One region of the Desulfosporosinus sp. Sb-LF genome, then DNA from elsewhere that is predicted to be linked to it. Evidence: a T-box and tRNA genes for the amino acid it is inferred to sense, from the RefSeq annotation. Region 1 holds a T-box; the other holds one or more tRNA genes.
The links. The T-box of region 1 lies ahead of ileS (isoleucine--tRNA ligase). A T-box ahead of a tRNA ligase gene usually reads a tRNA of that ligase, here a tRNA-Ile.

Region 1 (15,436 bases):
CGGATTCCTTATTAAAACCTGGAATGCTGGCAGAAATCGGCCTTAAAAAATAAGGACAGGTGAGAGAATATGATTGAAAAGCGTAAAAAGTTAATTTATCTAATTATAACTGTCATGGTCGTTGCGTTTGCTAGTATCGGAGTATATTACTGGTATAAAAATGCTTACTTCGTTTCCACAGAAGATGCCAAGGTTATGGGTGACCTCGTAAGTGTAAGCCCACAGATTTCTGGGAAACTACTGGAATTGAATGTTGAAGAAGGGGATACCGTTATTAAGGATCAGATCCTGGGACGCCAGGGAGTCAGCAACCCTCAGGAAACCAATATCGACCCGTCGGTTTTTAGGGCACCTATTAGCGGTATCGTAATCAAAAAGCAAGGGACTGTTGGAGAGATCGTTTCTCCAGGGCAAACGATTGCAATGCTTATTGACCCCAATAAGCTTTATATCACTGCGAACATTGAAGAGACAAAGTTGGCAAATATAAAACAGGGTCAAAAAGTGGATATTACGATTGATCAATTCTCGAATAGGACGTTTTCAGGAAAAGTTAAATATGTTGGGCAAGCCTCTAATTCCACTTTTGCACTGCTTCCTACATCAACGAGCGGGACTTTTACTAAGGTTATCCAAAAAATACCGGTAAAAATCGAATTTGATAAAAGCGATAATACATTACTGCCTGGAACGAATGCTATTGTCAATATTCATATAAAGTGATGAGGTGAAATGAGTATGACAGCACATGGCCTTCAGGAAAGCGCAGATGACAGTTCATATAAGTGGGCTGCGTTGTTTGTTGTTGTGGTAGGGACGTTCATGGTCATGCTGGACAGCAGTATTGTAAATATCGCGATTCCCAAAATGATGAACGTTTTCGGATCTGACTTGGAAGCGGCAAAATGGATATTAACTGGCTACACTCTGGCGATGGGTGCTGTAGTACCTATAACAGGGTTTTTGAGTGATACATTTGGAGTTAAAAAACTATTCATCTTTGCCTTGGGCTTTTTCACCATAGGGTCGTTCTTGTGCGGCTTTTCTTGGAGTAATAATGCTATGGTTGTTTTCCGAGTCATCCAGGCGATAGGTGGCGGTGCCATTATGCCGGTCGGAATGGGCTATATTATGCAAACGTTTCCTATTCAGGAACGTGGTAAAGCTTTAGGCTTTTGGGGGATCGCTGCAATGGCGGCGCCTGCAATTGGTCCAACCTTAGGTGGATATATTATACAATATATGGATTGGCGTTTCATATTTTATGTTAATGTGCCAATTGGAGTCTTTGGAGTAATTCTGGCAGGTATTTTATTGAGAGAAACACCGCTGAAGCCCTATAAAGGAAATTTTGATTACATTGGGTTCCTTTCCTCAATTGCTGGGATTGTCAGTCTGTTATACGTCCTCGGTGAAGGCAATAATATTGATTGGGGAAATGTAAAATATCCGCTTTTACTAGCTTTCGGTAGTTTTTGTCTCCTCATATTTGTCGTCAACGAATTGATGCATCCAGATCCCTTGCTAGAATTACGGGTATTCAAAATATATAATTTTTCTCTAGCTCAAATCATATCAGGTGTAACTACTTTGGCTATGATGGGTGGTATCTATGTTCTGCCTCTGTTTTTGCAAAATCTAAGAGGATACACGGCTATGGAAACAGGGTTGATTCTTTTTCCGTCAGCCATTGCTTCCGGATTAATGATGCCCATCAGTGGCGCGATTTTTGACAAGTTTGGGGCAAAGGTCGTGACTGTCCCCGGACTAATGATTCTAGCCCTTGCCACCTATATAATGTCTCAATTTACCATGGATACACCAGCGATAACTATTACTGTGATTGCTTCTCTCAGGGGGATTGGACTTGGGCTTGCCATGATGCCGGTCAATACGGCCTCGATGAACGCCGTTCCGAGACATCTGTTTGGGAAGGCAACGGCACTGTCAACAACAGTTCGTAATATCATGAGCGCCGTAGCAATTACGTTTATGACTACAATCATATCCAATAAATCAAGTTATAACTATGCTAGACTAACCGAACAGATTACTCCGTTTAATCAAACTTCAAACTATCTTGCCAAGGTCTTGCAAGGGGTCTATATGAAATCTGGGTTATCTCAACAAGTTGCTCAAGGATCTGCATTTTCCACACTTGGAAAGCTAATCTATGCTCAGGCTTATCTTGATGCTATGAATTATGCTGTGGCAATAACAGTTCCTGCTGTCTTTTTAGCTATTGTTTTGGTTATAATGATGCGTAGTAACCAAAAGACAAAGAAAATTGAGCCAGACAAGAGCTTAACAAAGGAGACGATTCCGGATGGATCAGATGTCGGAGTTGCCGCGTGTGTGGAATGACCCGGCTGAGAGAGTTGTATTTCTCTTTAAGTCTATTCAAAAGATATATAGAGATCAACTTTACCAAAAATCTAGACAGCACGGTTTTACTGGACCTCAAATTGGCCTAATAATAGGATTGCATAAAAACCCTTTTTCAACTTTGAATGATATGAGTGAATGGTTAGGCTTGTCTAAGAGTACGGTTTCAGGGATTGTGGATCGGTTAGTTAAGCAGGGAGTTGTCATCAGAGAGGTTCCAGAAGGTAATCGCAGAATTGTACAACTATCACTATCACCAGAGTTCCAAAATAATAATGTTATTAAAGATTTTATGAACGAATTTATCACTAATATTTTTAAGGATGTTAGAAAAGAAGATTTGGAAAAAATAACGATTGGCTTAGAGTTGTTACTCACATTAGTGGAAAAAAATCAAAAAGACTTTCGCCCCATTTGGAATAGCATGCTTTAATGTCATGAAATTTTGATTTATCGACCTGTCGAGAATAGACAATCAGTCTATTCTCGACAGGTCTTTATTTACTTAAATACGAGCTTTAAAGGGGCATCTCCTGTGTAAATTTGCACACTTTGTCGACGATTACAATTTTTGCAAATAAATCTACACCACTCGCACTTGTCTTCCTAAAAAATCCCATTCTGACCCACGGAAAGCGACAGGTTTTATCACCTACTTTAGATATAATTTTTAGAGAAGCGTATGGAAAGGATGCACAGATGACCGTAGTAGAGACTTATCTCGATCTGGATATTCTTATTAACGGAGGAATGGATGCATTTATTCTCGTGGTTTTAGCCCGACTCATTCGCCTCCCAGTACGGCCAGGCCTAATTCTGGTGGCGGCTTTGCTGGGCGAAATTCCAGTCATATTAGCCTGCTATTCCGCACCGCCGTGGACCACGTTAAGTAAATGGATTATCCCGTTTCTTATGGTTGGGGCCGCTTTCCCGACTCGGAGATTGAGAACCTATATGAAATCATTGGTTGGTTTTTGGTTGCTTTCGGCAGGACTAGGCGGATTTGTGTATGCCATTTGGGGTTGGGTGCAATTTGATAGTGGGTTAGGTACTGAACTTTTTTCGCTGGCTTTAAACAACCTTTGGATTCTCCCGTTGGGTGGATTTATGTGGTGGTTCTTACAGCATCTTTGGCAGCGCTGGCAAGCAAAACACTCTGTCTTGGAGCAAGTTATTTACGATATAGAAATTGATTTTGGCGCTGAAGAACAAAAGGTTGTTAATGTAAAGGCGATGCTGGACACAGGGAATCATTTGAAAGATCCCATGACAGGATTTCCTGTTATTCTGTTAGAAGAGGAGGTTGCGGCTACATCATTACCAGATGATGTACGGTCATTTCTAACTATTCCTTGGAAAGATTACGCAGACCCGTGGCCGTTACTTTGGAGGTTTAGCCCAAGTTTAGTAAAGCACCTTGTTTTTATCCCTTTTCAAGCGATTGATCGTCAGAGCTGGCTTCTTGGGATAAGGCCTGAACGTGTGACATGTTATGACAAAAGTGGAAGTCAGCAAATTCAAGCAACGGTAGCACTAGTCAAGCAAGTATTAAGTTCAGAGGGTGAATACCAAGCGTTACTACACCCGGAACATTTACAGAAAGGTGGAGATTGATAAATGAAGTGGTGGAGTAATGCTCTTGATAAGGTTAAATTTCTATGGGTTAAACTTCTTCAGAGAATTCTCGGAGTTAGTGAAATTTATTATGTCGGAAGTAGTGAAGCACTTCCGCCACCACTTAACTCGGATGAAGAAGGGGTTCTCTTAGAACGATTGGAAATGGGGGACTCTTCCATTCGGGATATTTTAATCGAACGTAACTTGCGCCTGGTGGTGTATATTGCACGCAAATTCGAAAATACAGGGATAGGGATTGAGGATCTCGTTTCAATTGGAACCATTGGGTTGATTAAAGCGGTCAATACGTTCGACCCCCAGAAGAAAATCAAATTAGCCACTTACGCTTCTCGATGTATCGAAAATGAAATACTAATGTATCTTAGACGTAATAACAAAACCCGTTCGGAAGTATCGTTTGATGAACCTCTTAATATTGACTGGGATGGAAACGAATTACTGTTGTCCGATGTTTTGGGTACGGAAAATGACATTATCTCTAAGCCCATCGAAGAGCAGGTGGATCGGCAGTTATTACAGTTGGCGATGGGGAGGCTGACAAATAGAGAGAAGGTGATCATGGAATTAAGGTTTGGGCTGGATAATGGGGTTGAGAAAACACAAAAAGAAGTTGCAGATCGATTGGGAATCTCACAGTCTTACATTTCTCGGCTCGAGAAAAGGATTATTCGCAGATTACGCAAAGAATTTTGCCGATTGGAATAACCTAAACGGTGTTAGGGCATACTTCAGTACAGAATTGGCTGGGGAGGTGCTCTTGGTTTGGCATTAAATAAAGTTGAGATCTGCGGAGTGAACACCTCGAAGTTGCCTGTATTATCCAGTGTAAAAATGAAGGAATTGTTCGTGATTTATCAAGCTGGAGATCGCAGCGCCCGAGACAAACTTATTCATGGAAATCTCCGTCTAGTTCTCAGTGTGATTCAGAGGTTCACGAATCGAGGAGAGTACGTTGATGACCTTTTTCAGGTTGGCTGTATTGGATTAATGAAAGCAATTGACAATTTTGACCTTGGACAAAATGTAAAGTTTTCTACGTATGCCGTTCCCATGATCATTGGAGAAATTCGTCGATATTTAAGAGACAACAATCCTATTCGGGTTAGCCGTTCGCTACGGGATATTGCCTATAAGGCACTTCAAGTAAGAGATCAGTTGGTCTGTGAGTGTTCACGTGAACCAACCGTAGCGGAGATTGCTGGTAAACTTTCTCTTCCACGAGAAGATGTTATTTTCGCCTTGGATGCCATCCAGGAACCAATCTCTCTATTTGAACCGATTTATCATGATGGTGGAGATCCTATCTTTGTCATGGACCAAATTGGAGATGATAAGCAATCGGACAATGGTTGGATTGAAGGACTTGCCGTACGAGAAGCTTTACGGCGTCTTAGTGAACGAGAAAAGCTCATTTTGTCTTTGCGTTTTTTCAATGGTAAAACTCAGATGGAGGTTGCTGATGAGATTGGAATCTCTCAGGCTCAGGTATCTCGTCTTGAAAAAGCAGCTATGCAACATATGCGCAAGTATGTGTAACCATGAAGTACGATGCACATTGTCTGAAGCAATTGCTTAGATATGCAAAAATATCTCAACTGTAGGCTATTTCAAGTCTCTCCCTCATATGATGATATATAGGAAACTGACTTATCTCGAGGTTAGCGCGATGGACGATATTAGAACCTCGAGCCTCGATTAGGGGGGAGGGCCTTGGAATGAGGATCTCAGATTTGAGATTATTGGATGTAGTGAATGTTAAGGATGGACGCAGGTTAGGGCCAATCAAAGATCTAGATTTGGATCTCGAACGGGGCGTTGTCAAAGGGATTATTGTGCCAGGGCCCCCAAGAAGTTGGGGATTTTTTGGCGGCGGCAAGACGGAGGATTATATTATCCCGTGGGACCGAGTCAAAAAAATAGGGATAGACGTTATCTTAGTGGATGCCAATGATCTGCCTGAGTTTAATACGGAGAATGATAACAATCGGTAATCGTAATAAGAATTTGAACTAGCGTAGGCCCCCTGTTTATTATACAGGAACATGGGCCTACGCTAGTTTTATTAACGAGGCGCAGACTACTTGACTAGGACTTAGGCAGGATTGTCCTTAAGGATATTAAATGGTATATTAAAAGGAAATCAAAGGAAATAAAAGGGGCTGGAGAGATGAGCTGGAAGTGGCAGAAAAGAGGAAGCTTAACCTATCTAACCATTCCAAAATGGCAAGATAAAGGCATAGACTTAGGTTTCTCCACTCGGGTAGGGGGAGCAAGTCGGGTTCCCTATGGTACTTTAAATTTAGGGCTTCATGTGGGTGATGATCCCACTTCAGTTTTAGATAACCGAAAGCAATGGTTGGATCAATGGGGGGCTGTCTGGTCAGAGGTAGCGGTGGGCGAACAGGTGCATGGCACAAACGTTATATGGATCAAGGAGGAAGATGGGGGTCGGGGGATTCGTGAATTGGAGACGGCAATCCCCGCGGTGGATGGATTATTGACACAAAGTAATGTTGGACTGATGGCCTTTTATGCAGATTGTGTTCCGCTTTTTTTCTATTTCCCAGACCTAGGGGCAATAGGAATTGCTCACGCTGGTTGGAAAGGGACTGTCGATAAGATTGGGCAAAAGGTCCTGGAATGTTTTGAAGAAGCTGGAGGGCATATAGAGAACGCTTGGGTTGCGATTGGACCAAGTATTGGGCCTTGTTGTTATGCAGTGAATGAAAGTGTGGCAGTACAGTTTCGGGCAAACTACCGTGAGACACCATTTCTGCACGCTCAAGAAGGTGGACATTACCACCTTGATTTGTGGGAGGCTAATAAATCCGTGCTTTTAGAAAAAGGGGTTCGCTCGGAAAATATAGATGTAGCATCGATCTGTACTGCAGACAATCCTGAATGGTTTTTTTCCCATCGCCGTGATGGTGCCCTAACCGGACGAATGGCTGGGTGGATACGACAAAAGGACAATGAGAGGAGGGTTTAGGATAAGTGACGACAATTTTAGTAGTTGATGATGAAGAACCTATTCAAGAACTCCTCAGGTTTAATATGGAAAAGGAAGGTTACCTGGTTTGGGTGGCGAAGGATGGGCCGGAGGCCTTAAGGTTTGTGGAAAAGGAACAGCCTGACCTTGTCGTGTTGGATGTCATGCTTCCAGGGATGAATGGCTTAGAGGTTTGTCGCAAACTTCGTTCAAACCCCAAATTTCAGCAAATTCCTATTATCATGCTAACGGCTAAAGGTGAAGAGATCGACAAGATTTTAGGATTGGAGCTTGGTGCAGACGACTACATGACCAAACCGTTTAGTCCGCGTGAATTGTTAGCAAGGATTAAAGCTCGTCTGCGGCGTCTGAATTTGCCCGAGGGAGAGAATGCTCAGATACTGCGGGGAGAGTTGCGGATTGACTTGACAGGTTTTCGTGTCCATGTTCGGGGAGAGGAGATCGAATTAACGCCCAAAGAATTCGAACTTCTTCGCGTTTTAATAACATATCCTGGTAAGGTCTACTCTCGGGATGAATTACTTGAACGCATTTGGGGGTATGAATATGACGGAGATACTAGAACGGTTGATGTTCATGTGCGCCATCTGCGGTTGAAAGTGGAAAGGGACCCGTCACGCCCTGAGTACATTGAAACATTACGAGGGGTAGGCTATCGTTTTAATGGGTAATAGAGTATGAGAATTAAATGGAGGATTACCGGACTTTTCTTTGCAATGACAGGGCTTTCTCTACTCCTGTTTTGGGTAGGAGAGAGCACGAAACTAGGATCTGCAGGGCAGCCTCCTAACTTTGGGGTTGCATCACTGGCGTTGTGTCTTCCTGCAGGGGTTGTTTACTTCTACTCTAGCCAACTATCACGTCGCATGGAAAAGCTTCACATTGCGACTCAACGAATTGCTAGGGGAGATTTTGAGCCCACTCATCTATCGGATTCAACCGATGAACTTGGACAGTTCACTGCTGAACTAAACAGTCTTTCGCGTCATGTCGAGAGGATGGTTGAAAATGGAACACAGGAAGCACACAAGATGGAAGCAATTTTGGCAGGGATGCAAGAAGGAGTTGTGGCTGTCGATCATGTAGGACGGGTTGTTTTAGTTAATGCTGCTGCCGAAAGAATTTTTGAACGTCAACGTACGGATGGAGAATTGGAATATCTATTAGAATTGACCTATGATCCGGAATTAGAGCGTTTAATGCGTAAGGTGCTTTCTGGTCAGCCCTCAGCTACAAGGGAAACTCATATTGCCCAAAGGACAGTGCAGAGCCACATTAACCCTATTCATAGTGAACGCGACCAGCCCCGAGGAGCGGTCATTGTTATTCATGATGTTACAGAGCTTCGGAGACTAGAACAAATGCGGACGGAATTTGTCGCTAATGTTTCTCATGAATTAAGAACTCCTCTGACCTCCATTAAAGGGTTTGTGGAAACACTTCTAGAGGGGGCGGTGGACGATCCCTCTCTGCGCGATCGGTTCCTCAAGATAATCCAAGCAGAGACGTTGCGCTTGCAGCGCCTTATCGAAGATCTTCTGACCCTGGCCCATATTGAGGGACGAGAAAATCGTGCTGGGATGAGTTCCAATAAAACTAGTTACGTTCAGCAAGCTTATGAAAAAATAAAACCAGTGATTCTGAGCTTTGCTGAGATCAAAGGAATAGAGGTGGAGGTTGAACTCCCGGAAGATTTGCCCCCGATTTTAATAGGAGAAGATTTGCTAAGTCAACTTCTTCTTAATTTGTTAGAGAATGCGGTTAAATATACTGCAGAAGGGCGCGTCTGGCTGCATGCGCAGGTAGATTCCCAAGAAATTCGTCTTGAATTTGGAGATACGGGCTGTGGGATTCCAGAGGAAATGTTGCCACGAATTTTCGAGCGTTTTTATCGAGTGGATAAAGCTCGTTCTCGAGAACAAGGGGGAACTGGACTCGGACTTAGTATTGTAAAACATATGGTGGAAGACCTTGGTGGCAAAGTTAACGTCGCTTCTCAGCTTGGGATTGGAACCGTCTTTACATGTGAATTGCCAAGGGCTGAATAACCAGGGAGGGCGTTATGAAAGAAAAAAAGTTTAAACTAAGATATTGGTTTTGGGGTAGTTTGCTCATTGTTCTGGTCGCAGGAATTTTGTGGTCCTATCGCTCCAGTCTTATGGCTGGAACGATAAAATCGGCCTTAGCCCAAACTGGAACGATTATCCATCAGCGAAAAGTTGCGGCAACATTTGCCAATCAGGAGTGGCCAATACTTGCCCCATTTTCAGGAAAGGTTCAATTTGTAGGTGAAGATGGACAGCGCTTTAGACGTGGGGAAACGGTGGCAACCCTCCAACCAGAAGGTGCGGCTCCTGGAACTAAACAGGAATATGTGATGAACCAAGCTATTTTGGCAGCAAATGGGGGGCTGTTCTTTCGCCAAAGTGATGGCTTAGAATCCACTATGACCAGTGAAAATCTGAGCTCGATGGACTTGGGTAAGTTATTGGCCCAGACTGTCAATGTAAAAACCGCAGGAGCAACGGCGCAGGCGGGAGAAGTTGTGGGCAAAATTGTGAATAACCTTATTCCAACTGTGGCATTTTTAGAACTGCCCAGTATTGATGGGCTCATTGTTGGAAAAACGATACGCTTAACGGCTGGGGATCAAACGGTGAGTGCCAAAATCACACGAAAATCAGATAAACCGCTAGGTGTCGTTGTTCAGTTTCCCAATTATGTTGATGGGTCAGCGATCAATAGACGACAAGAGGTGACTTGGATCTACCAATCGCCGACAAATGGAGTTCTCGTTCCAAGGAGCGCACTTTGGACACAGGGAGAGGAGCTCGGAGTATTCCTGTGGAGCGAGGGAGTTGTGCACTTTAAGAAGGTGAAGGTCCTCGATGAAGATGACAATCAAGCCTGCATTGAAAATCTGCAAAGTGGTGTTCCTGTTGTGATCAACCCCCGCGACGGACTAGAAGGGTTAGTAGCCAACGTAAAAAATATTTAGGTTTGGGCTTCACAAGCAGGAAACGACGAAAGGGCGTAGAATTCATTGCGAAGGAGATATTCTAATGTTGACAAATACGGGTGTTGAGCAAAACTTAGTCGAGGTTCGTCAGCGGATAGACCAAGCCATAGCGCGGAGTAAGAGGGACCCCCGTACTGTTCGATTATTGGCTGTGTCGAAGACCCAACCAGTATTACGTTTAGAGGAGGCTTATCAAGCTGGACAACGTGCCTTTGCTGAGAATCGTGTTCAAGAGTGGATGGAGAAAGCTCCAGTTCTTCCGAACGATTGCGAATGGCACCTGGTGGGAAGGCTACAGACAAACAAAGTGAAGTTTTTAGACCAAAATATTGCTATGATTCATTCGCTCGATCGGTATTCGTTATTGGAGGCACTTAACAAGCATGGCGAACGGTGTGCTAAGACCTGGACGACACTTGTACAAGTAAATATTGCTCGGGACCCTGCAAAGGCAGGGCTCTTGCCTGAAGAAGTGCCAGACTTTTTAACTTCAATTAGGGATTACCCCCATATCTTAGTTCGAGGGTTTATGACCATCGGGGCGTTGGAAGCCAGCTCGCTGGAAACTCAAGGCTTTTTCCAACAGCTTCGGGAACTTCGCGATACGTTGCAGTCCCGAAAATGGCCTGGAGTCGATTTGCGCGAGCTTTCAATGGGAATGAGTAGAGACTTCGAATTGGCGATCGAAGAAGGGGCAACTCTTGTCCGTGTAGGACGTCAGATTTTTGGAGAACGTAATTAATGTACCTGGAAAGGGAGGAACAATAAATTGGCTAAGTTAATTGACAAAGTGATTGGGATTATGGGGTTCGCGGATGAAGAACCCGAAGAAGACATTTTTCAAGAAAATGATAGAGAAAAAAACGAGCAAGAAGAGGTGCGCACTAGCCGTAGGAATGCCCAGGTCGTAAGTATACACACTCAGAAACAAATGCGTGTGGTGGTGATGGAACCGAATTCCTTTGAAGAAGCTCAGAACATTGCGGATCAGCTGAAATCGCGCCGACCGGTTATTGTTAATCTCGAGAATGCAGAAAAAATGTTAGCAAAACGGATCGTTGATTTTATTAGTGGGACAACCTATGCGTTAAATGGCAACATGCAAAAAGTAGGGAATGGAATATTCTTATTTGTACCAAATAACGTCGATATTTCTGGTGAGATGCGCGATGAACTGAAAGACAAAGGATTGTTTTGGCCGAAATAGGGAGGGATTCTAAACGTGATTTCACTAATTGCTCAAATTGTTGATAAAGTGATAACTATCCTCATTTATGCGATCGTAATTCGAACGTTTCTTTCCTTCGTACCCCAATTGAAGTCCAACTATTTGATTAGCCTCCTCTATGATGTGACAGACCCCCTTCTAAAGCCGTTTCAACGGTTTCAGATCGGCGGACCAGCTATGGCGGTCGATTTTTCTCCGATCATTTCAATTATTGCGCTGAACCTGATTCAATCTTGGATTGTAAGGCCCTTTTTCTAAATGAAACATTTAATGGATCGTAATGGGCTCGGATTTTGGAGCGAAAAAGAAGTGCGTTTAGAAGCTGCCCATCTATTAGACCAAGCCGATGCGGTGGTTCATGAGAGATCTAAACAAGTCACTCCTTTTTTGAGTTTTAGTATGCGGGAATGGATTGAAACCGTTCTTAGCAAGGAACATCTTGCTATAAAGGCGGAGGGAGGCTTTCCGGAGGCAGAGCGGGTTCGAATTCTTATAGGCCCTCAAGGGGAGCCTTTGAAGTCTGAGGATGCAAATGTCTCGCTTTTATGGGTCCTTCCAACGGATTCGCGTGTTCAGCTTGAACATAGGCAGATATTAGGTTCCCTCATGGGTATGGGCTTCAAGAGGGATGTTTTTGGGGACATTCAAGCAGGGCAAAAGGGTCAATATATTGCAACCGCAACAGAGATTGTTCCTTTTTTATTGGGCCATTGGACACAAGCTGGGCGAGAGAAACTAAAAGTCTCACTATGTGGAGAGATTCCAGACCTGTATCCTGATTCGGGTGAAGAGCGTCGTATTACGGTTAATTCTTCTCGCATCGATGCGGTAATTGCCAACGCTTTTGGGGTTTCGAGGTCTAATGCGCTGGAATGGGTTACCCGAGGCAAGGTAAGCCGAAATGGACTTAGGGTAAGTAAAGCGGATACAGAAGTTCAGCCGGGGGATACCATCTCTTGCCGGGGGCAGGGGCGTATTAAGTTTTTGGAATGTTCTCAAACCCGTAAGGATCGAACTGCTTGGCAAATTGTACTTTTCCGGTCAAAACGGCCTTAGGAGGGAATACGATGCAAATGACTCCTCTTGATATACGCAATAAAACCTTCCGCAAAGGGGTACGAGGTTATCAGTGCGGGGAAGTGGAGAAGTTTCTTGAAACCGTGAGTCAGGAATTTGAATCTGCGTATGCGGAGAACTTCGAACTTCGCGAAAAGACAAAAGGGTTAGAATCGGAGGTCAGCCATTATCGTCAGATAGAGAACACCTTGCAACAAACTCTAGTCCTAGCTCAACAAACGGCAGAAGAGGTTAAGCAGGCCGCACGTCATGAAGCTGAACTTTTGTTGAGGGAAGCAGAACAGAAAAAATTGATCAAGGTGTCTGAGGCTGAAAAAAAATATGAAGAAATTCAAGAGCAAATTCTGGAACTATCGCGGAATCGTGATTTGCTCCGAACTCAACTCAAGTCTTTTCTGCTTACCCACCTAGATTTGGCAAATTCACAGGATCGAAAAGAAGGCATAGCTTGAGAGCTCAGAGTGCCTGAGGTTGCGAATCAGCTTGGTTTCGTGGTAAAATGATAAATAGATAACTTTGAAGGAGAAGGATTGTCATCAATGAATAGATTAATTAGTGAGATACCTCCCGACTTTCTCATTCAAGGATTTGGGTTGCATCAGGATGAGAATAATGTTTACGTTGGGAAGGTAGGAGGACAAGAAGTTCAACTTTTATCTTCAATCAACGATTTGCCGGTAGATACAAAGGATGAAAAAATTTTTACTGTTGGATTTGCCGAAGCAAGCCATCATTTTCGCCCAGGGGATGTCTTGATGACTGGAAGCGATGATTTACTTGATCGTGCATTTCAGGCCATGGATGAAATGGAGCAACGTGGCGTTGTCGTCAGTTTAACGCCCTCTCAAGATTCCACGCACTTATACTTTTCTAAGGAACATATGGATCCCTTTGTTCAGGAATGGAAGAGCCAGAAAATTTCATTTCTGTGTCTGTGGATGGTAGATCCGATTGAATCGGAAGGACGAGCGAAGCTTGTCACTATCTTACGAAGGGTTATCTTTAAAGGATAAAACTAGCGACAAGAATTAAATTTCGTAGAACACATTGAAAAGGACAGTCTTTGTCAAACGCTTCAACAGCGAGCGGGAAATGGTGTGAACCCGTGAGGTGTGACTGAGAAAATCCCCTTGGAGTGAAGGGCTGAAATCAGAGTAGGCTGCTTTCGGTTTGTCCCCGTTATCAGACTTCCAAGTGGCTAGTTATGGCGACAAGGGTGGTACTGCGAGTGATCTCGTCCCTTTTTATGAGGGACGAGATTTTTGATATTTATTGAACTAACCTATTCCTCAACGTGTGAATATCGCACATTTAGTTATGGATAAGGTAGTTGTCTTTACCTGTGTTTTTGGTTAATCAAAGGAGGAAATTATAAATGGACTATCGCAATACACTGAATTTACCCGAAACAGATTTCCCAATGCGGGGAAATCTTCCCCAAAGGGAACCGGAAATCTTGAAATCATGGGAAGAAGAGAAACTTTACGCAAAGGTTCAAAAAGCACGTGCAGGACGACCAAAATTTATTCTTCATGACGGTCCACCATATGCTAATGGGGATATACATCTTGGACATGCCATCAATAAGGTATTGAAGGATGTTATCATCAAATACAAGACCATGATGGGTTTTGATGCGCCTTATGTGCCAGGATGGGATACCCATGGACTTCCTATCGAGCAACAAGTCATTAAGAAATTAGGCGTAAACCGTCATGCGGTATCTGCACTGGAATTCCGACAGAAATGTAAGGACTATGCTGAGAAATATGTAGGGATTCAGCGTGAGGAATTCAAACGGCTTGGAGTACGCGGAGATTGGGAACATCCTTACCTCACCTTGCAAAAGGAGTATGAGGCAGCTCAAATTGGGGTTTTTGGTGATATGACCAAAAAAGGCTATATTTATAAAGGGTTAAAACCTGTCTACTGGTGCCCTTCCTGTGAGACAGCATTAGCTGAAGCGGAAATTGAATATGCGGATAAGCCCGCCACGGCGATTTATGTTAAATTTGCGGTACGTGATGGGTTGAACGTGCTTGCCGAAGAGAATACTTTCGTGGTCATTTGGACCACAACTCCTTGGACCCTTCCAGCGAACCTAGCGATCAGTGTACACCCAGAGTTAACGTATGTCGTTGTCACTGCCCAACAAGAACATTGGGTCGTCGCTGAGGGGATGTTGGAGTCCTTACGCTCCCTCTGGAAGCTAGAACTTCCAGTTGAAAAGACACTCTCTGGTAAAGAACTTGAAGGTGTGATTTGTCGAAATCCGCTCATTGACCGAGACTCCGTGGTGATTTGCGGGGAACATGTTACCTTAGAAGCCGGCACAGGCTGTGTTCATACCGCGCCAGGCCATGGAGAAGATGACTTTTTGGTTGGGAAGAACTATGGGTTACCTGTCTTATGTCCAGTTGACCATCAAGGAAAATTCACGTCAGAAGGCGGAGTGTATGTTGGTCTTAAAACTGGAAAAGCAAATCCTGTGATTGTAGAGGACCTCAAGAAAACCGGAGATCTTGTGCTTGAGGAAACAATTGAGCACAGTTATCCTCATTGTTGGCGTTGCAAGAGCCCGATCATTTTCCGAGCAACAGAACAATGGTTTGCCTCCATTGATGGATTTCGCCAAGTAGCACTAGATGAGATTGAGAAGGTTCGCTGGATTCCCGCTTGGGGAAGAGATCGGATCTATAACATGATAGCAGACCGGGGAGACTGGTGTATTTCCCGGCAAAGGACTTGGGGGGTTCCTATTCCCATCTTCTACTGTGAGGATTGTGGAAAAGTGTTGGTGAATGACCAAACCATCGCAAAAGTTCAGGACTTTTTCCGTCAAGAAGGATCGGATGCTTGGTTCGCCCATTCTGCTAATGAATTGTTGCCAGAAGGGACCGCTTGTGATTGTGGTAGTACCAAATTCCGTAAAGAGACGGATATCATGGACGTTTGGTTTGATTCCGGTACAAGCCATGCTGGCGTCTTGAAGCAGCGGAGTGAACTTTCTTGGCCAGCAGATCTCTACCTAGAAGGTTCAGATCAGCACCGCGGTTGGTTCAATTCTTCTCTATCAACG
Region 2 (15,436 bases), 130 kb from region 1:
ATTGGTGGGAAGACATAAATAAAGTTTTCCCCTTTTTCTTTTCCTCTAGGATTAAATCGACCAACACTTTTTGCATTAAGGGATCCAGTCCTGATGACGGTTCATCAAGGACGAGCACCATGGCATCCAACATTAAGGCCGAAATTATCCCCAACTTCTGCTTCGTCCCTTTGGACATCTTCCGAATGAGTATTCTTAAGTCTAAGTCGAGGGCACTCACAAAATAATCTTGATTCTTCTTTATGCGAGGATAATCGCCATGCATTCCCGCGATTAAGTCTAAAAACTCAGTCCCTGTTAAGTTTTCAATGAAGTGAAGTTCACCCGGAAGGTAACTGACGATCTTCTTCACCTCCGTCTTTTCTTGCCAACAATCATGTCCATTGATCGTTATGAGTCCCGAATCCGGCTTTAAAAATCCCATTAAAAGACGGATGGTCGTAGTCTTCCCTGCTCCATTCGGACCGAGAAATCCGAACGCTGTTCCGGGCTCGATCTGAAAGCTAATGTTCCAAATTCCACGCCCTTCGCGGTAAACTTTAGTCAGTTCTTTAACCTCGATCATTTCCTCCCTGCCTTTCACGCTTATCGCTGCTAAAATAGTGGATATTGTTATTGAGAAGACAGCAATCATACGTCCCTAAAGTATCGGTGAATTCAAACACATCCATGGAGGTTCACCACCCATAAAATAAGCCCTGTAAAAAACAGGATTCTATATTTTTCCTTATCTTTATGCTACTGTATTATATTGGTAAGACAGTCGTGTCAGTCTACCTCGTTCCCAAAATTCTTTCCCATAAATTCATCAGATCAAACTTCCAACAGATAAGCCTTCGGCTATAGAACTTGGCTTGTTCAACCAGGCTTAAAGTAGGATCCAACTCATTAAGAATTCCCTCAAGGGTTATCAAGGATTTACCTACGAGGATGAATTCAGAAGGAATATAAATTCCATGGCGAAAGATGATATTAAAAAAGTCCTGAATAGATTCACCCATGGTAAGTTTCGGTTTCTTCGAGGGTCCTTTTAAATGTTTATGACGTAAGGCAGAAATATCCGTTTTGAAGGCCAGCTTGTCAACCTGCTCAGATACAATTCCCATTTGCGAAATCGTCTCCAAAATCAAAGCATTATTTCCTCGGATCAGTGCTGACATTAGTGACAAAATCTGACCCCTCATGGTACGGGTTAGATGTCCTGTTATCCCGAAATCAAGCAAGGCAATTTTTTCCTCAGGTAAAATCAAAATATTGCCAGGATGAGGATCGCCGTGAAAACAGTCCCCCAGAAGGATTTGTTGGAGAAGTACTTTGCTTAAGCGATCGGCGATCCGATGAACATCATAAGAGGTCTCTTGAGAACCTATAATTTGATGTAACGGAATCCCTGAAATATACTCCATAGTTAACACTGAGGGCTGCGTAAATTCCCAGTAAATCTTCGGTATTAGAATATAGGGATCCCTTATGCACACTTTGGCTAGTTTCTCGGCATTTCGCCCCTCATTTACAAAATCCAGTTCTCCCTTAATCGTATTGGAAAACTCCTCAAGCAGTATGCGAAGAGGATAGCGTCTTCCCCACTGCGTTCTCTGTTCAATTTGATCGACAAAGATCTCAAATATTTCCAAATCAGTTTGAACAGTCTCACGAAGGTGTGGACGCTGCACTTTCACGGCCACTCTTTCTCCATTGTGCAGAACAGCCTGATGGACTTGCCCAATCGACGCTGCCGCCAGAGGGACAGGATCAAATTCATGATAGGCTGACTCTAGGCGAGACTGTAAGGATTCTTCAGCCACTCGGCGCACTACCTCAAAGGAAAGTGGCTGAACCCGGTCTTGGAGCTTCGCTAATTCTTGAACAATGGGTTGTGGAAGAAGATCCGATCGTGTACTCGCTAATTGTCCTACTTTTACAAAAGCTGGACCAAGTTCCGCGCAGGCATTTCTTAGATGCACTCCAACAAGTACTAAGTTTTCCTCCTGCATTGACCTAAGATTCCCAGAGAACAGCATATAACCCAAGCCATGTCGGATGAGCACGGAAAGGATTTCGTAGTAACGGAAAAAATGTCTCGAAGGTATTTCAAACATACTGAATGCTCTCCGTTTCTTATAGGACTATTATATTCTTATGGAAATTCGAGGGTGACGTGACAACGACTGTATCGGGTCCACTAAAGATCAACAATACCCCCCAGCACTTTACAAACAATGCAAAGTGCATAGGGGGTATTTTCATATTTTAGTTATTTCTTTTTTTCTCTAAAGTAGATCCCTTATAAATTTGTTGATACCTATGTAATGTTTGATCAGCTCTCCATCCGCTGACTCCCATGAAGGACCATTTCAACGATCTTCGTTACCTCTTCATCCGTTTTTTCACCGGGAAACTTCCCCCATCCTCCTTGTTGAACCAAACCCTAATAACCTATTCCATTTTGTTCCATTATCGTAACATTCGAATATTGTGTATTATGGAAAGTATTAGTAAGATAGGGGAGGAGTGGCAAAACTATGTTATTTGGAAGAAATCGTTTCTTAAATCCAAACGGAGCCCCTGCAGAAGGTTTCGTTCCTGGAGCAGAAGAAAACGCGAATTTTCTTAACCCAGCCCAAAACATGCCCCTGGGGATGCAACGTTTCCTAGCTAAAAAGGGAATCAACTCTCCTGCCGATCTAGCAAACCGTATGCAGTTCACACCTCGTATGCCTTTTTAAAAAGTACGCTGATCGAAAAAGAGCGGGGTTTACCCCCGCTCATGTTTTATCTACCCCAAACTCAAAACTAAGAAAAGCTCTCACTCCTAAACATGATCCTCCCTCTATTGTGTGGCATATTATCGCCTCCATAATTATCGAAATAAAGCATTGTTTTCATCAGATTCCCCAACCTTAATTTGGTGCTATTAGAAATCCGACTTTAGATGAGAAAACAATTGCTTATTGCAACGACACAGTAAAAACTTCAGTGCGGCGTCTTCAGCCTCTAACTAGTTATTTTCATAAAGACTCCCGACCCAATAAGTTTGGAGGAACTGCACTTACAGGAGTCCAGCCATATATGGGGAATGGAATGCCCGATTTAACGGGAAGCGTTGTGTTTACCGATTTTGCCCAGGATAAAGAATCTCAACCTCCGGTTAGAGGGGTTTTAGACATTGAACTGAGTCCGGAGGAACTGAGTGCTTTGAACTATGCTCAATCGCTCAGAAATAGCACTAGAGGTTTAAACCCAAAAGATAAGAAAGGACAACCTCAACGGTTGCCCTTTCTGCGGCGAATCAACATGAATGGCCTAGATAATATACAGGTGACTTAAAAAACTAGGGCTGCATTATTATACAACCCTAGTTTCCTATAACCCAGAAAATAATGCGAAGTCAACCTATAAGCCGAGTTCTGTTCCTCCGTATGGAGGTGATGATCATCTATCTCGAACCGCCGTTACCGACGGCCTCTAGCGACCTTACCCGGGAACAAAAACGGGCCGTTCAAAGTTCCCCTATTCAGTCTTGCTCCAGGTGGGGTTTACATGGCCAGTCAGTCACCTGACTGCCGGTGAGCTCTTACCTCGCCTTTCCACCCTTACCTAACACTCAAGCGGAGTATTAGGCGGTATCTCTCTGTTGCACTTTCCTTGGGGTTTCCCCCACTGGGCGTTACCCAGCACCTTGCCCTATGGAGCTCGGACTTTCCTCAGAGGCGACCTTTCGGTCCTTACCCCCGCGATCATCTAGTTGGCTTCGCTTGATTATCTTACTAGAAAAAAGCACTTTGGTCAAATGGAGAGTATTGGTTAATTAGCTTTTATCTCTTTTTCTGCCATTTGTTCCATTTCATCATCAATGTCCATCAACGCAGTTAACCACTTTACGCGGCTTCCATTATTTTCCGCTAAGTTTGTTAAAACCTTTTCACGCTCAATGCGTAAAGTTTCCGTTCGGCTTATCATCATGTTAATCACTCTCCTCTCTTCAACTTTATTCCTAACTAAGGTCTAAGACGAAACGAAACACCTAAAGAATACGCTTGAGAATTAGAATCTTCTTAAACACTCAATTTTTTGACTATTCTTCGCATATTTATAGTACAATATTCGACATTATATTGTCAAGCACTAATGCCCACTTTCACAAAGAAACTTTTCTCGATTATACTAATTTATTAAACAAAATTGAACTATCAAGGAGAAATAACGAGTTTAATGTCTTTGATCCATGAGACCAATAGCTTAAGGGATAAGTTTGCCAACCCTTAATTCAAGGATAATACGCATACAAAGTTATGTATTATCCTTGAATTGATACGGGATTTTCAAATATTCATAGTTGCCAAGGCGAACGATTGATCGAACTCACGCGAATTTCAATTCCCTGTAGGGATTTCTCAGTGGATAAGTAATGATACATTGCTTTAAGCATGGGTGCCTCGGTAAGAAAGTGTCCGAGATCGCCCACAGCCATCCCTCCCTCAAGTGCGTCGAGGACTGTATGATGGTCAACATCCCCTGTAATTAGTAGGTCTGCACCTTTGAACAACGCCTTCGATACAAAACGGCTTCCACTCCCATTGACAATCACCACTTTACGTACTACTCTCTCTAACTCTCCAGCAAGTCGAACACCCGCTAGGTCATAGGGCTGGGCATAAATATCTGACGAGCGTAGTTTGCTCAAAAAGCTCTTCCAAAGAATTCCTAGCTTTTCAGGATGCTCTAGATACCCGCTTACCCCATACCCACGTGGCTCGACTCCTTCCTCAAAAGTCTTCATTTTTTTCAGTCCTAAGACCTCGCCAAGGGCTTGGCTTGAAGAAACGATGGACTGATCTAAATTCGTGTGGGCAGCGTAATATCCAATCCCATGCTGCAGAAGTCGAAGCGGGACTTGGGCTGCAGCATTATCCGCTCTCAAGTTTTTTAGCGGGCGAAAGATGATAGGGTGATGTGCCACAATGAGCTGTGCTCCAAAAGCTTTGGCTTCTTCAACCACTTCTAACGTTCCATCTAAAGCAAGGAGAATGCGTTCTATAGGGGCGGATCCGCTTCCGACGAGCAACCCGACATTATCCCAATCCTCAGCCCATGATTTTGGTGCTATCTGTTCTATGATTTGGGCCACTAAGCCAACTGTCACTGCCATATTCTTAAACCCTCCACAAAGACCAACTCATCGCGGACCTCTCTAAGTTTGGCCTCTATCTCTGGACTATGAGACTTTTTCATCTGCTCAAGACGCCTTGATAGCATGCCACTGTATTCGTTCAGATGGGCTCGCAAGAGGTCTGTTCGCTCTTCCAAGACAAGAGGCCCAAAATGCCACACAAGCCTATAAACTAAGCTTGGAAACTCAGATGCTAGGATCCCCGTCATCATGCTCTCTTTCTCTAAGAGAAGCTGTAAGCGCTGTTTCCAAGCTTGCACTTTCTTCACCAGTTCGACTTTATCCCATCCTTCGTTCCTCGAAAAAGCCATGACGACATAGATACGGTCCTCTTCTTCGACTAACCGCTCTGCCTTAAGGCGCCACCCATTCTCTAGTAACGCCAAACGTACAGCCCCCTCCGCGCCTTGCGGTTGAAGAATGAGATCTGTCACGTTCTCCAGGACGTCCGGTCGAGAAGAAAGGATATCCAGCATGGTTTTTCCTCCCATCCCGGCGAGTGTCAAGACATCGACTTCACCGCGTTCGAGCGGGATCAAGCCATCACCAAATCGCACATCAATCACCGCGGCTAAATCTCGACTTTTTACGGCATTCAAAGCGGATTGATACGGTCCTTCATGAACATCTACTGCGACCGCTTTTGATATCCGCTGGGTCTCATAGAGGACTATGGGCAGGTACGCATGGTCAGTCCCTATGTCCCCCAGCTTGGCACCCTCTGGAACAAATGCTGCGACTGTCTGCAAGCGTGGTCCGAGTGTTATTGATACTTTCATAGGTTTCACCTCATATATAATGATCTAACCCTATACTTTATTATGGCCAAAAAACTAGTGCTCAGGATAGGTCTATCTGCCGAAAACACAAAATGGACTACGGCTTATTTTGCCACAGTCCATTGTTTGCATTATTTGGTGGGCGATACTGGTCTCGAAGGTGTATCACCCACCCTAGAACCCTTGTGGTGCAGTTTTTAGTTAATGTGACCGACTTTTAAACCGCTTTATTTAATTAGTTGAATGAAATTGTGTTTTTCTGAATTTTACGCCCCTTTTTGGAGGCTGAACAACAACTTTATTATACGGCTTTATCATTAGGTTGTCCATTTGTTGCTTTGTGAATTCTTCAATGGCAAATCCAGGCTAACAAAAGGCAACTTTTTCTCGACTGCAACCCTTCGGCAAATGCTTTCTAGAGCACAAATGGTATTTGCCGGTGCTCCTGGCTGACCCCCGGCATCGTGTAACAATACTATGGAGCCTACTGTTGTTTTTTTCAAAACCCGTTTTGTGATTTGCTCTGGACTTCGTTGAGCGAGCCAGTCGTAACCCTCTACATTCCAGAGAACCACTTTCTTTTTACGGTATTTCAACCATAGCCAAAGTGCCATGTTAAAGACCCCCCAAGGTGGACGAATCCATTCCACCTTTTGCCCGGTTAACCGTTCCAATGTGGCAACACCTTCGTCCCACTTCCTCCAAGTTGCCCATGGATTTAGAAACCAGGAACAAATATGTTGTTGGCAGTGTATACCAAGTTGATGCCCATGGCCCTGAATTTCCTTAATCAATTCAGGATAAGTGGCGGCATTTTCTCCGACAACGAAAAAGGTCGCCGGTACCTTGTACCGCTCAAGAATTTCTAAAACTTTAGGGGTATATTCCGGGTGAGGCCCATCATCAAACGTAATTGCAACACCTAAGGCGTTTTGCCTTTTCCAACAACCGATCCCTCCACAACGCAATACAATATTTGGAATAATTATATAAGCTACAATTAACAAAAAAGTGAACTCTACTATTAATCTACGCAAATCCATTATCGCCGTTTCTCCTCAAGTTGGGTTAAAAATATTTATTACGATAGTCACAAATGGTTCTATAGTAACATTTTAGAATCTTGGCGACATCAGCAATAGTCAGGGTTGTTAAGCTGCCGACCTTAGTTTGTTCACTCGCAAAGCTCAAAGAGAGACCAGAACACTTTCGAAAAAGTTCAACTTTCTACTCCTTCATCATTGCTATACTTATACTATGCGGTATACCCTACAACTTATCATCTTTTTCTTAAAAACAACTTAAAATGTTTAAAGCAAAAACAAGTTAGTGCATAGATAACTTATTTTAACTGAACCGCTTGATTCAGAATAATTCCAACAGATTATCTTCAAATTTTAAAGAGTAAACCTCCTACGTAGGTTATAAATCTACACTAGGAGGTTTACTCTTCATACATCATTTTTTATCGTTGTATTCTATTTAGGGCCCAAATTAATCTAGCCGAACGGCGGTCTATATCAGTTTTGACTATTTCTTAATTTTATTCGTAAAATAAACTCTCCTATATTTATCTATTGTTAATTAGAATTAGTATAAGGGATATTGTCGAAAAGCTAGTACGCAGTTCCTTATATGGTAATATATGGATATATTATATAAGGGGAGTGAATTTTATTGCGTGCTAAAGTATCAGTTCAAAAACACTGGCTAGTTTTAATTACTCTACTCCTAGGCTTAAGCATGGCTCTTATCGGCTGTAGCAAGTTAACAACAGGGCTTTCAAAACAATCGACTTCTACGGCTGCTGCACCTAACACACTAGATACGAACTCTTCAGCCGATAAAACAATTCCATCGGTTCCAGTTACTCCTAAAGATACAAACAATCAAACTCTAACCTCGAGCCAAAAAGTATCTGAATCCGGTAAAACAACATCAGCTAAAGCCACTGAGAAAAGCAATACACTAACCATTAGTAAAGCTAAGTACAACCAGCTAAAATACGGTGATACCTATGAAAAAGTTAAAGGCTTGTTGGGAGGCACTGGTGAAGTCGTCACAGAAAGCGGTATAAAGGGAAGCAAAGATTATACCGCAACCTATTTATGTCACGTGAAATCTCCATCCGCTGGAGAAGTGTTCCTGGCCTTTAAGGACAATAAACTAGTCAATAAAATGGAGGTTAACTTGCAATAACAAAGTGTCACATAAACACTATTTTTCTATTACTAGAAACAGAAACACCCCTTGATTGGGGTGTTCACTTTTTGAGAAGCTATATCCTCTCTCATCTTGAAAAACTTCTGTGATGATTACTTTAAGGTATGTAGACCTCTATGGATGGTTAGACGTTAAGAATCTATGTTAATACTCATAGTTGAAAATAACAACTTCTAGTTAAGAAGTTCATAAATACCGATTATAATAAGTACCACTCCTGAAATCACTTGGGCGAATTGTTCAAATCGGTCGGAAGCAGTTTTCCAACCGATCAAGTATCCCACGCTAATTGAAATCATACTGAAGATAAAGACTGAAATACCTGATGAAAGAGGGTCCATTCCTGTAAGTCCAGCCCCAACCCCAGTAGCAATACAGTTAAACGATAACGTCAAGCCTAAAACCATGGCTTCTTTGGTCGAGATGAAACCATTAGCGTCAAAATCGGCGACAGAAGGTTCTTTAGTGATTTGGACAACACAATTCAACGCCTTGATTGGAACAGAGTAGGTCTTCATAACTGGAATAGCAGCTGGTAAACAATCACTTGTTGATGTCTTATGTGCTATTACCCAAAATCCTATGGCGACAATTATTAAGGCCCCTATCTCACCTGCTACCGCAATATATCGACTAAGAAGATGCCCTGTTAAGACGGAAATGGCTACAACTACACCCGATAATAAGGCTATGAAGAAATTGGAGAGAAAGGGAACACGTATTTTTTTAACTCCATAACTAATACCTACCCCAAGGTTATCCAGGTTAGCGGCAAGACCTAAAAAGAGTGCCGAAACTATATGCATTAGTGCCTCCCCCTTGAACATAGAAATCCTAGTTTCCGAACCATACTATTCAAGGAAAAAGGCATTTGTTAACGTATTCTTTTCAATTACATTAAAGACCCCAGCCGGTCAAGCTGAGGCCTTAATTTTTGCCCATAAAAGACAATATATAAGGTAGTTAACATTAATTTTTACGCCTTGGCTTGCATTGCGATTTATTACATCATTAGAGCAAAATAGACTCATTTACTGAAATCTAGATTAAGTTTTTCTAATAGCTTTTCTTTATTCTATTTTACCCGCAATAGGTTCGCTGATAATCTTCTTCGCCTGAGATTCACTAATTTCTCCGTTATCAACCATACTTTGTACGACAATATGTTGTCGCTCACGGGCAAGTTTCATGTTGTGATATGGGTCATAGTTACTTGGCGCATTCGGAAGGCCAGCTAGCATTGTCAGTTCTCCTGCGTTCAGTTCCGATGGAGGTTTTCCAAAGTATGTCTCTGCCGCTTGGTACAATCCGTTAGCCCCATGTCCGAAGTAAATGACATTGGTGTAGAACGCGAATGTTTCTTGCTTACTCATCGAGTCATACACCCCTATGGCATAGATACTCTCAAGTAATTTCCACGTCAATGATTTTGACATATTACTTAAAAGTGTGTTATGAATCAACTGTTGCGTGATTGTAGAGCCACCTTGACGGGCCTGCCCACTGCCAATGTCCACAGACACTGCACGTAAAGTTCCTCTTAAATCTATTCCTCTGTTTGTGAAAAAACTGCGATCCTCAGTTGAGATTATGGCATCTCGATATATTTCCGGTATATCGTTGTACGTTAGAAACTGGCTATGATGGGTTTGTACATGAGTGAGCACGTCACTACGCACCTGATCGGCAATTCTGTTGACATGAGTAAAGTAATATTTTACTCCAAACCAACCAATACATAGAAACACAGATGTATAAATAAGGAATTTAAACAAATTCTTGATGAATCTCTTCACGAGTTCCTCCGTCAGATAAAGGATAAGCTCATTAAATGCATATTATTGAATGGTCAATCATACAGCAAGGCATTTGTATCGCATCACAGGTTATCAGCAGGCATATCTACATTCTTAACGCTTAAACGTTCCCTTAAACAAAACCGAGGTGAAAATTCCATTTGCGTGTCACAAATTCAATCGACAATGACGGACGGCACGGTTCATTTTGGTAGCCAGTTGATTAAGGGAAATCCTGGTGTGACACAAATCCATTCTCGATGCCCCAAAATTGCACAACAAATACGTTCTGCGACTGTGACCTCTTCCTCCGTCTCTAGCTCCTCAAAAGGCCCAGAGGGCCGTCTAGAGCCTCTGCAATTTGTGTTGCAATAATAAGTATCCCATCTACAACAGTTCTTCTATTAAAATAATCACAGGTATATAAAAATACCTCATTGACAAATCAATGAGGTATCAGCTTATTCATAATGACTGCCTGACCGAATCTTGACCGACTACTTACGGATACTTACAATTATAAGTGAATATTTAACTATTTTGTCGTTCAGTCTCACAATTTTACAATATCCGTTTGTACCAAGACTTTCAGCATTTTCATTAGCCAAATCTTACTTTATTTGGTGGGCGATACTGGTCTCGAACCAGTGGCCTCATCCGTGTGAAGGATGCGCTCTACCGCTGAGCTAATCGCCCTAATTAGATGTTCGATATGCCCTTTGGAATAGCTACATCTTTTAAGTTCCTTCTCAAAAATTAGCTTCGGTCTTCTATTTTCTGACCTTTGGCAATCAAACACTGACATTTGAAGTGGTGGGCCCACTGGGATTCGAACCTAGGACCAACCCGTTATGAGCGGGGGGCTCTACCGCTGAGCTATGGGCCCGTATTATACTTATGCAAAAAATTGGCTCCCCGAGTAGGACTCGAACCTACAACCTACCGGTTAACAGCCGGTTGCTCCACCATTGAGCTATCGAGGAATGTCCTTTGCACGGATTATTATACGAAATTCTGAGCTTATAGTCAAGTCTTTTTCGATATTATCTTTTAGTATTTTTCAGAGTAGCAAACGTTGCCGTCTTTTACTCCAAATAATCCTTTAACTTCTTACTCCGACTCGGATGACGCAACTTCCGTAATGCCTTGGCTTCAATCTGTCGAATCCGTTCTCGAGTGACACCAAATTCCTGTCCTACTTCTTCCAAGGTCCGGGTTCGTCCATCGTCAAGGCCAAAGCGCAGCCTAAGTACCTTCTCTTCGCGCGGGGTTAATGTTTCTAGAACTTCTTCTAATTGCTCTTTTAAGAGAATGAACGAAGCAGCCTCTGCCGGTGCTGGGGCATCCTCATCTGGGATAAAATCTCCTAGATGGGAGTCTTCCTCTTCTCCGATGGGGGTTTCTAGTGAAACGGGCTCTTGGGCAATCTTCATGATCTCCCGTACACGTTCGACCGGAATATCCATAACTGTAGCAATTTCCTCAGGTGCCGGTTCCCGTCCCAGTTCCTGCAAGAGTTGTCTTGAAACGCGGATGAGCTTGTTAATGGTTTCTACCATATGAACTGGGATCCGGATTGTCCGGGCCTGGTCTGCAATGGCACGGGTAATCGCTTGACGGATCCACCAGGTGGCATACGTACTAAACTTAAACCCTTTAATATAGTCAAACTTTTCAACAGCTTTAATGAGGCCAAGGTTTCCTTCCTGAATCAGATCTAAGAAAAGCATACCTCGTCCAACATAGCGTTTCGCAATACTAACCACAAGACGCAAATTGGCTTCAGCCAAACGTCGTTTAGCTTCCTCGTCGCCAGCCTCCATACGTATCGCTAGTTGAATTTCCTCTTCAGCCGAGAGCAGGGGAACTCGCCCAATTTCCTTAAGATACATGCGCACGGGATCGTCAATTCCTACGCCTTCAGGCACGGAAAGATCTACTTCCGCTTCTTCCTCTACATCTTCGTCTGGCTCATCTACCAGATCGTCATCATCCTTGCCCTTTTTCAAGGCTTCCCGCTCTACATCTTCAGGTTCTGGCACCACATCTATTCCCATTCGCCCAAGTTGTTGATATACATCATCAATTTGATCGGGGGAAAGTTCAACACCTTGGAGAGCATCCATAATCTCGCGGTATGTTAAGGATCCCTTCTTTTTGCCTTTCTGAATGAGGGCTTGGACGCTTTCCATTTTTTGTTCATCGCTCATCTGACCCCCACCTTCCCTCGGACTTTTCTTTTGGGTGCCTTTTACCTTACTATTTGCCACGTTTCAACCGCTCTCCTATCTCTTTCAACAGAGTCATGGCCCCTGCCATGTCACCGGATTTTTCTAAAGTTGCCATGCGTGCTTGAAGATCTTCTACTCGTTCATCTGCTTGAGTCGAGAGAATCCCCTTAATACAATCATCTAAAAGTCGCTCAGTTTGAGATATATCTAACTCTTCCAGGAGTAAGCTAGCCAACCGGCTCTGAACCGTTTCGTCGCTATTCGCGGGCAATCCACCATCCTGATCGAGATAATTGAAGATTTTTTGATGCTCTGGAACTCTCCAAAAGGATACTCCCAGCTTGGCCTTAATTTTAGGCAAATGTGAAATATCTTCCAGCAACATACGCAGAAGCATGCGCTCTGCTCGATAAACCCCCAAATAGACTACTGGCAATAATTCTTCCGCGTTATCCTTACATATAATGCCATTAATAATATTATCTCTATTTTTCCCAGAACTAACCTGTTTTAGTGGAGAATATTCTTGTACGCGCACTTTTTTAGATTTATTCTGCTCTTGGCTTGAAATCTCGCGTTGTACGGCTTCTAAAGTAAGCCCGAGTTCCAAACTCAAAAAGCGCTCATACCCTTCCCGTTCAACGGGGCTGATAACTTTCAAGATATCTGGGGCAAGTTTAATGACTAGTTCCGCCTTTTCTGGAATGCTTTGTGGGGGTGCTTCACGGACCAGGATCCGATATTTGAACTCAACGTAGGTTAATGCCTGCTTTAGAGCTTTATTAAACTCTTCCACACCGTGGGTTTTCAAATACTCATCAGGATCCTTTGACCCGATTAAGGTTAAGATATCCACGCGCATTCCTGCATCACGCAGAATTTCTCCCCCTCGTAAGGCAGCCTGGATTCCTGCTTCATCGGAATCATAGAGGAGGACAACACGCTGAGTATATCGTTTCAAAACCTTTGCCTGATCCCTTGTCAAAGCCGTCCCTAAGGAGGCAACGGCATTCGGAAATCCAGCATTTTGAAGCGCAATGACATCCATATAACCCTCAACCAAGAGAGCGTAACCTTGTTCACGGATTCCTTGGTGCGCACGATGCATTCCATAGAGGTGATGACCCTTGTTGAAAAAATGAGTCTCAGGAGAATTTAGATATTTAGGAAGCGAATCATCCAGAACTCGGCCGCCAAACGCAATAGGATGGTTGCGACGGTCTAATATACTAAAGAGGACACGGTTGCGAAAACGATCATAATATTGTCCCCCTTTCCCCGGCGTCCCCCGTTCCAAGGCTAACCCTGCTTCCGCTAATTCTTGTGGCTGAACACCACGTTCCTGCATATAAACCAATAATCCGTCCCATCGCTCTGGAGCATAACCCAAACGAAAGCTTTTTATCGTCTCAAGGTCCATCCCACGCTTTTCAAAGTAAAGACGTCCTGGTTCTCCCTCAGGCAACATCAGCAGTAAGTTATTGAAGTAGCTTGCCGCCCATTCATGAATTTGTTCAGAGCGCCGTCGGAGTCTACTTTCTTCACGTTCGCGGGAAGACAATTCTTTCTCTGGCAGTTGCACGCCGCATCGGTATGCTAAATTTTGAACACTCTCCAGAAAAGACCAATTCTCCAGCTTCATAAGAAAGGAAAACATGTTCCCCCCAACGTTGCACCCAAAACAATAAAACATCTGTTTCTCAGGGGTCACGGTAAAACTCGGCGTCTTTTCTGAATGAAAAGGGCAAAGCCCCAAATAGTTTTTCCCCTTACGCTGCAAGCTCACATAGTCAGATATAACTTCTACGATATCCGTGCGCTGACGCACTTCCTCGATGACCTCTTCTGGAATAAATTCTTCATGACTTCTGTTGTCCACGTTTATCGCCTTTCGATTCCCTGCCACAGTTTATATAGTTTGTCAACCCTGGGCTTATACAATCCTTCGCCGAAAATTCATAAAATCCTCTTTTTAAACCATTAATCCACAAATCAGTTTTTAGGAAGAGGAGAAATTCCATCGTACAATGTTATTAATTCTCCCTTTTCAATGGTAATACCTGCTTTCTTCGACAATTATTTATACTAAATTTTGGGTTATCCTTTTCATGAAAGCTAAGAATCCCTGACTAGCCCTTTCCCACATCTGAAAACCATGTTAGTATATAAGTAACAAACTCAAGTCACTTATATGAAAAACGGATACATAGACCCTACTAATATTCTATCTAGTATAAATAAAGAACCTTACGAGGAAGGTGAATACCTTATGTACTTTAAGTATCGACGCACCTTTAAAACGTTCATCGTAGTGATTGTTACCATGTTACTTGCAGGAGTCTTCCTGACTGGCTGTAATGCGGCCAAAACCCAAACTCAAGCTGTTAAGCCTTCGGATAATTCCACAACCACAACCCCTGCGACAACAACCCCTCCTGTAGTGAATAACCCTGAGAGCACTAGTCCGCAATCCGTGAAACTGACACTTTATTTCCCTAATGCTGAGGCTACGGGATTAGTTGCGACGAATCGAACCGTCGTGGTGACTGATCAGGAAGTTATCAAAGCGATGTTCAAGGAACTGTTAACTCCCCCTTCTGGATTGGAAAAACCCCTTCCTCAGGGGACAACGCTTCTTAGCGCGTCTGTGAGCGCAGACGGCGTTGCAACCCTTAATCTTTCAAAGGAATTCCAAAAGAACTTTCACGGAGGGTCATCTGGTGAGCTAATGACTATGTACAGTATCGTAAACACATTGACGACCCTACCAACCATTCAAAGCGTCCAATTTCTCTTGGAGGGGAAAAAACTAGATGGAATTCTGGGAAATCTAGACACAAGTCTGCCCCTCAAACCTAATACCAGCTTGATAATGCCCAAATAGTATTTCAAAAGGCTCAAAGAAGCTAAAACTTGGCCCTAGCCTTAGTTTACTTCTGTTGCCCGAAACTTATACTTTATAAATGACTTATTGACAAAAAGTGGTTGAGCAGACTAGTCGCTCAACCACTTTTTCATTGTTTTAGATCAATTAAATCACTTTTGCCGTGGAACAAACAGTCGCTCGAATAGATCAATAGCATAATTATCTGTTAGTCCCGATATATAATCCACAACCGCTTGAACTTCGTTTCCATGAGCCCAAACCAAAAAGTTCTCAGGAAGTTTCGATATATCCTGACTGTAATATTCGAAAAGAGCCTGTATTATGTATTGACCTTTACGACGTTCTTCACG

Region 2: it has a tRNA-Ile gene. The T-box ahead of ileS (isoleucine--tRNA ligase) is inferred to sense a tRNA for this amino acid. The anticodon was not compared.

What each region holds. Positions count from the first base shown of each region.
Region 1 covers NZ_SPQR01000006.1:212,337-227,772, forward strand. Annotated here, with positions in the region: gene E4K68_RS10960 (efflux RND transporter periplasmic adaptor subunit) at 1-53, shown strand, start outside; gene E4K68_RS10965 (HlyD family efflux transporter periplasmic adaptor subunit) at 70-723, shown strand; gene E4K68_RS10970 (DHA2 family efflux MFS transporter permease subunit) at 739-2,364, shown strand; gene E4K68_RS10975 (MarR family transcriptional regulator) at 2,327-2,818, shown strand; gene E4K68_RS10980 (sigma-E processing peptidase SpoIIGA) at 3,085-3,999, shown strand; gene sigE (RNA polymerase sporulation sigma factor SigE) at 4,003-4,728, shown strand; gene sigG (RNA polymerase sporulation sigma factor SigG) at 4,786-5,559, shown strand; gene E4K68_RS10995 (YlmC/YmxH family sporulation protein) at 5,739-6,014, shown strand; gene pgeF (peptidoglycan editing factor PgeF) at 6,191-7,012, shown strand; gene E4K68_RS11005 (response regulator transcription factor) at 7,018-7,704, shown strand; gene E4K68_RS11010 (HAMP domain-containing sensor histidine kinase) at 7,711-9,081, shown strand; gene E4K68_RS11015 (HlyD family efflux transporter periplasmic adaptor subunit) at 9,096-10,031, shown strand; gene E4K68_RS11020 (YggS family pyridoxal phosphate-dependent enzyme) at 10,096-10,794, shown strand; gene sepF (cell division protein SepF) at 10,822-11,259, shown strand; gene E4K68_RS11030 (YggT family protein) at 11,275-11,538, shown strand; gene E4K68_RS11035 (YlmH/Sll1252 family protein) at 11,539-12,336, shown strand; gene E4K68_RS11040 (DivIVA domain-containing protein) at 12,348-12,809, shown strand; gene E4K68_RS11045 (hypothetical protein) at 12,897-13,370, shown strand; T-box leader at 13,396-13,602, shown strand; gene ileS (isoleucine--tRNA ligase) at 13,733-15,436, shown strand, end outside.
Region 2 covers NZ_SPQR01000006.1:78,058-93,493, reverse strand. Annotated here, with positions in the region: gene E4K68_RS10360 (ABC transporter ATP-binding protein) at 1-565, opposite strand, end outside; gene E4K68_RS10355 (AarF/UbiB family protein) at 774-2,099, opposite strand; gene E4K68_RS10350 (hypothetical protein) at 2,523-2,726, shown strand; gene E4K68_RS21645 (hypothetical protein) at 3,070-3,327, shown strand; RNA gene rnpB (RNase P RNA component class A) at 3,381-3,753, opposite strand; gene E4K68_RS20355 (hypothetical protein) at 3,805-3,963, opposite strand; gene E4K68_RS10335 (Nif3-like dinuclear metal center hexameric protein) at 4,331-5,149, opposite strand; gene E4K68_RS10330 (class I SAM-dependent methyltransferase) at 5,140-5,949, opposite strand; gene E4K68_RS10325 (polysaccharide deacetylase family protein) at 6,267-6,992, opposite strand; gene E4K68_RS10320 (DUF3862 domain-containing protein) at 7,627-8,148, shown strand; gene ytaF (sporulation membrane protein YtaF) at 8,346-8,978, opposite strand; gene E4K68_RS10310 (biosynthetic peptidoglycan transglycosylase) at 9,243-9,947, opposite strand; gene E4K68_RS20810 (hypothetical protein) at 10,134-10,343, shown strand; tRNA gene E4K68_RS10300 (tRNA-Val) at 10,590-10,664, opposite strand; tRNA gene E4K68_RS10295 (tRNA-Ile) at 10,780-10,854, opposite strand; tRNA gene E4K68_RS10290 (tRNA-Asn) at 10,877-10,951, opposite strand; gene rpoD (RNA polymerase sigma factor RpoD) at 11,054-12,178, opposite strand; gene dnaG (DNA primase) at 12,228-14,078, opposite strand; gene E4K68_RS10275 (GerMN domain-containing protein) at 14,469-15,083, shown strand; gene E4K68_RS10270 (deoxyguanosinetriphosphate triphosphohydrolase) at 15,236-15,436, opposite strand, start outside.